DNA from 2 places in the Bradyrhizobium prioriisuperbiae genome. Region 2 is predicted to be linked to the other one. Evidence: predicted binding sites of a transcription regulator. Region 2 holds the regulator's gene; the other holds the start of a gene.
What was found. Region 2 encodes PhoB, which activates phosphate uptake and scavenging genes when phosphate is short. Its sites were predicted from a motif close to TGTCATNNANCTGTCAT; they were not measured.
Positions count from the first base shown of each region.

Region 1: a site for PhoB is predicted at 1,038-1,054, ahead of RS897_RS14285 (acetoacetate decarboxylase). Genes of this name have one in related genera too.

Region 1 covers NZ_CP135921.1:3,040,584-3,044,539, forward strand. The annotation lists gene RS897_RS14280 (patatin-like phospholipase family protein) at 1-976, opposite strand, end outside; gene RS897_RS14285 (acetoacetate decarboxylase) at 1,259-2,032, shown strand; gene RS897_RS14290 (transporter) at 2,187-3,230, shown strand; gene RS897_RS14295 (carbohydrate porin) at 3,242-3,956, shown strand, end outside.
Region 2 covers NZ_CP135921.1:1,491,940-1,495,895, forward strand. The annotation lists gene RS897_RS06980 (GcrA family cell cycle regulator) at 413-922, shown strand; gene phoB (phosphate regulon transcriptional regulator PhoB) at 1,023-1,724, opposite strand; gene phoU (phosphate signaling complex protein PhoU) at 1,739-2,452, opposite strand; gene pstB (phosphate ABC transporter ATP-binding protein PstB) at 2,478-3,293, opposite strand; gene pstA (phosphate ABC transporter permease PstA) at 3,290-3,956, opposite strand, start outside.

The DNA of each region.
Region 1 (3,956 bases), 1.5 Mb from region 2:
AGATCATCTGCAGAATGGTGATCTCGGGAAGATCCGCGAGGCTGTCGCGCATCGCGCGCTCGTGGTCGCTCAACTGGTCTGCGGGAATCTTGAGCAGCGCCTTGTAGAGATCGCTCTTCAGGTTGTTGGCGCGGCGGTAGATGTCGGTGTTGTGGCGGGTGCGCGAGGAATAGACGATATCCTTGTGTCTCGCCATCACCTCCTGGATATCGCGCGGCAACACGCCTCGCGCACTGAACAGGTCGACCTGAAACACCAGCGAGTTCTTCTTGTCGTCTTGGTCCAGCAGATGCTGCAGCGGCGTGTTGGACACGATGCCGCCATCCCAGAAATGATCGGTGCCGATTTCCACCATCGGCAGCGCCGGCGGCAGTGCGCCGCTCGCCATCACGTGCTCGGGTTCGATGACCTCTTTCTTGTTGTCGAAGTACAGGAAGTTGCCGGTCAGCACGTTCACGGCGCCGACGGCAAAATGGATCGGACGCGCGTTGATCAGGTCGAAATCGACCAACTCCAGCAGCGTCTCTCGTAATGGGGTGGTGTCGTAGTAGCTGGTCGCGGTTTTCGCGCCGGCTGCGGCGAACCATGGGTTGACGTCGTGCGGCTTGAAAAAGCCCGGCTGTCCCAGTGTGGTCGTCAGATACGAGCTGGCGAGATTTCGTGCCTTTCGAAAGATGTCGCCATCCGGTGTGTAATGCCAGACTTTCCGGCTGGTGATGCGCTCCCAAAAGGTCTGCAGCCGTTCCAGGCGCCTCTCCGGCGGATTTCCTGCGATGATGGCGGAGTTGATGGCGCCGATCGAGACGCCGCAAACCCAATCCGGCTCCATGCCGTTTTCATGCAGCGCCTGGTAAACGCCGGCCTGATAGGCCCCCAGCGCGCCGCCGCCTTGCAGGACCAGCGCGACGCGGTGGCAGCGCTCGGGCCGCCAGCCGCTGGACACCGATGTATTTGTAAATGGCGTTCGCGCGTCCATGATCTCAGCCTCTCTGGTGGTGTTCTGGAATTGCAATTTCCTCCTAGCATTCCGGGCAGCCGTGACGCCGTCGTGACAATCCGGGGTGGACTCCGCATATGGCTAACAGTCACTGGCTTTTCTTGCGAACTGCTGTCGGGGCGGGACGAGCAGGTTTCGGATCGCTCTGTCACAGCGTTGAGCAAAAACCCTCACATTGATGTCAACTGGGGACGCTAGGTGAAAATCAGCACCGTGCCATCTGTCGATGGCGGCCGGACGGTCCACAGGGAGATTGCTCCGATGCGCAAGGAAGACGTTCTCAGGCTTCCCTCCATGCCGGCCGCTGGTCCAAGTTATCCGGCGGGACCCTATCGTTTCATCAATCGCGAGTTTCTGGTCATCACCTATGAGACCGATCCCGAGCTGATCCGCGCCGGTTTGCCCGAGCCGCTGGAGCTGGTGGACCAGCCGATCGTCCATTATGAATGGATCAAGATGCCTGACAGCTCCGGCTTCGGCAGCTACACCGAATCCGGCCTGGTGATCCCGGCGCGGCTGAACGGCGAAGAGGTGAATTTCGTTTCGCAGATGTATCTGGACGATGATCCGCCGATCGCAGCGGGCCGCGAGATCTGGGGCTTTCCAAAAAAATATGCCCACCCCAAGCTCGAGGTGGTGAAGGACACGCTGACCGGTACCCTGGAATACGCCGGGACCCAGGTGGCCGTCGGCACCATGGGCTACAAGCACGAAGCCATGACCGGCAACGGTGACCAGACCCGCGCGATGCTGGCGAAGACCCAGGTCAACCTGAAGTTGATCCCGGGGGTCGATGGCCGCGCTGAGGTGTGTCAGCTGGTGGCGATCAACCTGACCAATATCGTGGTGAAGGGCTCCTGGAGCGGGCCGGGCCGGCTGCATCTCGTGCCCCATGTCAATGCGCCGGTGGCCGACTTTCCGGTGCGGCGGATCATCGGGGCGCGGCATTTCATGGCCGACCTGACCTTGCCTTACGGCCGCGTAGTCTATGACTACAACAAGCAGGCGGACGATCTGGCGGAAGCTGCGGAGTAAGGACCGGCTGTTTGGTCGATCCTGACATCACACTGTAACAAACTCGTCATTTGATCGGCTCGGCGGGCGCGGATTGCCCGCGGGCCGCACGAGCTGTCGTGACGGAATTGCTGACGGACATTTTTGAGTTTTTTGCGGGTATTGGGGGCGTTCCATGCAGGCTGACATCTCGGTGGCGCGTGTGCCCGGTGTCGAGAACCCGGTTCAGTCGGGAGGCTCAGCGGCGGTGATCCCCGGGCTGGTCTGGGCTTTCCGGGTCCATTCAGACGGCAGCTCGGAGACGTTGGCGATCGACCAGCCGATCGAACTCGATCATGACGGCCTGATCTGGCTGCACTTCAACCTGACCGATGCCCGCGCCGTGCAGTGGCTGGCCAATGCAAAGCTGGCCGCGCCACCCCAGGCGCAGGCCCTGCTGTTGTCGAAAGACACCTATCAGCAATTGCATGCAGTCGATGATACCATCTACGGTGTGATGTCGGACCTGATGCGGGACATCGATGCGGCGACCGACGATACGGGGTACCTGCGTTTTGTCATGACCGAGCGGGCGCTGATCAGCGGCCGGCATCATGCGCTCTCCGCATGCGATGCCACGCGTCGTGCGCTGGAAAGCGGACATCGCGTTGCGAATGCCGCGGCGCTGCTGGAAACCATTGTCGAGAATGTCGCCGACACGATGGACCAGGTCGCCGAGCGGGTCGCGCGGGCGCTGGACGCCGTCGAGGAAAGCATTCTCTCCGACGAGTCGGTCGACCAGCGCCAGGGGCTCGGCCGGTTGCGGCGGACCTGCGTGCGTTTGCATCGGCAGCTGTCAGGCCTGCGCGCGGTGTTTCACCGGCTGGAACAGCAGAACATCAAGGAGTTGAAGCCGGGGTTGCAGTTGCGCGCCGGCAAACTTGCCCAGCGTCTCGACAGCCTCGATCACCGCGTGGTCGAGATGCGCGAACGCAGCCGCCTGCTGCAGGAAGAACTGCATCTCAAGATCGAGGAGCAGGGCAACGACAGCCTGCGCGTGCTGTCGATCCTGACGGCGCTGCTGCTGCCGCCGACCCTGATCACTGGCATCTTTGGCATGAACACCAAGGGCCTGCCGCTGACCGACGTGGAAAGCGGTTTCATGTGGGCAGCGGTCTTGATCGTGGTGTCATCGGTCGCGGCCTTTCTCATCATGAAACGTGCCGGTGTCATCAGATAGTGTGAGTTGTCGTGACCGGCCGATCGATCAAATTTTCCGTCGCGGCAGCGTTGTTGCGATGTGTTCTTGTCCTTCTCGTTGCGGCACCGCTGTCGTCGGCGCTTGCGGCCGACGTGAAACCAGCAAAAGGTGCGGCTGAGACGCCGCCGAAAGATCCGCGGGAGGTCATGGCGGATTGGGGTGTTCAGTTCACCGCCACTTATATCGCGGAAACCCTCGGCAACGTTTCGGGTGGCATCCGTCGCGGCACGATCTACACCGGCCGTCTCGATGTCGGCACCGACATCGACCTGGAAAAACTGGTGGGATGGACCGGCGCAAAGTTTCACGCCAATGTCTTCCAGATCCACGGCCAGGGCCTGTCGCGCGACTATATCGGCAACCTGATGCTGGTCAGTGGCGTCGAAGCGCTGCCGTCGACCCGGCTCTACGAGTTGTGGATCGAGCAGTCGCTGGCGGATGGCAAGCTTCTGGTGAAGGTGGGGCAACAACCATCCGACGTCGAGTTCATCGACAGCAAGTATGACGATATCTTCATGAACTCCGCACTGGGATGGCCGGGCATCACCGGCGTCATCCTGCCGAGCGGCGGTCCGTCACCGCCGCTCGCCGTTCCCGGTGTCCGTCTCAAGATTGCGCCGACTGACCGCATCACCATCTATGCCGCGATTTTCGACGGCGATGCCGCGCCGCCCGGGCCGGGAGATTCGCAGGAGAGAAACCGCA
Region 2 (3,956 bases):
GAGATCGGACGATCGATGGACCTACCCCGGAAACAAAACGTGCCGCCTCGTCGGGCAGCACGCGGCAGTTATTCTATTGGCGCGTCCAATACTGTCAACCTGGCTGTCAACACGGCAATGGTACTGAAAAGCCGCAGAAAAAGCCGTTTATCAAATTTCTATTGCAGAACATGTGGACTTGTGATGCCCGACTCTTGCGCGTGAGTCACGGCATATTGTAGCTTCGGGATGGTCGGATACGACATCTCGTGCGGCAGATCTGATCCTTAACGGTCTCGGTAACAGCGTAGACGCCCGGTTGCGACAGGCGCATCCGGCGAGGGCTAAGGGATTCTGCCGGCAGGGATTTTTGAGACACAGACGTCGCCGACGGCCTCGCGGTCGAAAGGCGCGACACGAAGGGAATGGTGCGATGACGGTAATGGGTTGGACCGACGATCGCGTAGAACAGTTGAAAAAACTCTGGGAGGCGGGTCTTTCGGCCAGCCAGATCGCCGCGGAACTCGGCAATATCACCCGGAATGCGGTGATCGGAAAGGTCCACAGGCTCGGCCTGTCGGGCCGCGCCAAGAGTCCGTCCTCGGCTGCCCCGCGTCAGCGCAAGGCGCGGCCGGCCCAGCATATGATGCGGATCGCGCGGCCGATGTCGCGCGGCAATACCGCGCTTGCGCATGCGTTCGAGGTGGAGGCCGAGCCGGATCCGGTGGCCTACGACAACGTGGTTCCGATGAGCCAGCGGCTGTCGCTGCTGGAACTGACGGAAGCGACCTGCCACTGGCCGGTGGGCGATCCCGGCAGCAGTGATTTCTTTTTCTGCGGCGGCAAGGCGCTGGGCGGCCTGCCCTATTGCGCGCATCACTCGCGTGTCGCGTATCAGCCGGCGAGCGATCGCCGCCGTGACCGCCGTCCGTCGGGCAAGTAGTTCGGCAAGTCGCCGCACGCAGCGGCGGATACCTGGAGAAACAAAAAAAACGCCTCATCATCGATGAGGCGTTTTTTGTTTGAGCTGGCGAAGACCTGCGTCAGTCGACTTTGGCGAAGCGGTCGTCGAGTGCATAACCCGCGCCGCGTACGGTGCGGATCGGATCCTGGTCGCGGCCGAAGTTCAAGAGCTTGCGCAGCCGACCGATGTGCACGTCGACGGTTCGCTCGTCGATATAGATATCGCGGCCCCAGACGCCGTCGAGCAACTGCTCGCGGCTGAAGACACGTCCCGGATGCTCCAGGAAAAACTCGAGCAGGCGATACTCGGTCGGACCGAGATCGATCGGCTGGCCGGAGCGGGCGACACGACGCTTGTCGCGATCGAGTTCGATATCGCCGTAGGTCAGCACCGTGGCCAGACGCTCGGGACTCGCGCGGCGCAGCAGGCCCTTCACCCGTGCCAGAAGCTCCGGAACCGAGAACGGCTTGACAATGTAGTCGTCGGCGCCGGTCGCAAGCCCCCTCACCCGTTCGCTTTCCTCGCCGCGCGCGGTCAGCATGATGATCGGCAGTTGCTTGGTCTCGGGACGGGTGCGCAGCCGGCGGCAGAGCTCGATGCCGGACAGACCCGGCAGCATCCAATCCAGCACGATCAGATCGGGAATTCGCTCCTTCAGCCGGGTATCGGCTTCGTCGCCGCGGGCGACTGTCTCAACGTCGTAACCTTCGGCATCGAGATTGTAACGCAGCAGCGTGGTCAACGCTTCTTCGTCTTCGACAACCAGAATGCGGGCGCCCATGTCTTTTCCTTAGTTCAGTTGCCGGAGGCGGTGGCGAATGCAGTCATATCGCCCTTCGGGCGCTGATCCTGCATCTGCTGGCCTTCGACCATATAAAACACCGTTTCGGCGATGTTGGTGGCGTGATCGCCCATCCGCTCGATGTTCTTCGCGCAGAACATCAAATGGATGCAGAAGCTGATGTTGCGGGGATCTTCCATCATGTAGGTGAGCAGTTCGCGAAACAGCGACGTGCAGATCGCGTCGACCTCTTCGTCGCCCTTCCAGACCGCCATCGCAGCCGGCAGATCGTGGGCGGCGTAGGCGTCCAGCACCGACTTGATCTGCGACTGCACCAGGTTGGCCATGTGCTCGAGGCCGCGGATCAGCTTCAGCGGATGGAAATCATTGTCCAGCGCGCTGACACGCTTGCCGATGTTCTTGGCGAGGTCGCCGATCCGCTCGAGATCGGTGGTCACGCGCATCGCGCCGACGATCTCGCGCAAGTCCACGGCCATCGGCTGACGCCGGGCGATGGTGAGAACGGCACGCTCCTCGATGCCGCGCTGCAGCTTGTCGAGCTCGGCATCGGCCGCGACGACCCGCTGGCCCAGCGCAATATCGCGGCGGATCAACGCATCGACCGACTCGACGATCTGCCGCTCGGCGAGGCCGCCCATTTCGGCGACCAGCCGGGTCAGTTCCTGCAAGTCCTGGTCGAAGGCTTTGGCTGTATGTTCGAAGGCCATCATGTTCTCCCGCGCCTATCGCGCCTCAGCCGAACCGGCCGGTGATGTAGTCCTGTGTCCGGCGGTCCGACGGGGTGGTGAAAATCTTGGTCGTCGGACCGAATTCGATCAACTCGCCCAGATACATGAAGGCCGTGAAATCGGAGACACGCGCCGCCTGCTGCATGTTGTGGGTCACGATCACGATCGTATAATCGTCCTTCAGTTCGTCGATCAGTTCCTCGATCTTGGCGGTCGAGATCGGGTCAAGCGCCGAGCATGGCTCGTCGAACAGGATCACCTCCGGCCGCACCGCGACGGTGCGCGCGATGCAGAGCCGCTGCTGCTGGCCGCCCGAGAGGCTGAGGCCGTTATCGTTCAGCTTGTTCTTGACCTCGTCCCACAGCGCCGCCCGGCGCAGGGACTGCTCGACCCGGTTGTCGAGTTCGCTCTTCGACAGCTTTTCGTACAGCCGGATCCCGAAAGCGACATTCTCGTAGATAGACATGGGGAACGGGGTCGGCTTCTGGAAGACCATGCCGATCCGCGCCCGCAGCAAATTGAGGTCCAGCCCCGGCTCCAGGATGTTGGATCCGTCGAACGTGACCTGGCCGCCGGCGCGCTGGTTCGGATAAAGGTCATACATCCGATTGAGGACGCGCAGCAGGGTGGACTTGCCGCAGCCCGACGGTCCGATGAACGCGGTCACCTTGTTCGCATAAAGCGACATGGTGACGCTCTTCAACGCCTTGGCCTCGCCATAGAAGAAGTCGAGATCGCGGATCGCGATCTTGTCCTTGAGAGAAGCGGTGTCGAGCGACGGAGGACTCGCCGACGAGGGGGTCGCTGTGGCCAAATTCATGTCGATTTCCTTGTCCCGGCAAGCGCGCGCGCCGAAATACTGAGTACAAGCACAGAAAGCGTGATGATGAGCGCGCCGGTCCAGGCCAGCTTCTGCCAGTCCGCGTAGGGGCTGAGCGCGAACTGGAAGATAACGACCGGAAGACTCGGCGTCGGTGCATTGAGGTTGATGACGGAGAAGTCGTGACCGAGCAGGCTGAACGGCACGGTGCTGAGGAACTGGTGGTTGAGCGCGGTGAACAGCAGCGGCGCCGTCTCGCCGCTAACGCGGGCGACTGCGAGCAGGATACCTGTGATGATCCCCGATCGCGCGGCGCGGTAGGCGATCTTCTGGATCATCAGTGACCGCGGCAGTCCGATCGACGCCGCGGCTTCGCGCAACGTGTTCGGCACCAGCACCAGCATGTCCTCCGTGGTGCGCACCACCACCGGGATCACGATCACCGCCAGCGCAATAGCGCCGGCGATGCCCGAAAAGTGCCCCATCGGGCGGACCATGACTTCGTAGATGAACAGGCCGATCACGATCGACGGCGCGCTCAGCAGAATGTCGTTGATGAAGCGCACGACACTGGTGAGTTTGTCGTGGCGACCGTACTCAGCCATGTAGGTGCCGGCCAGGATGCCAATCGGTGTTCCGATCGCGACCGCCAGCACGGTCACA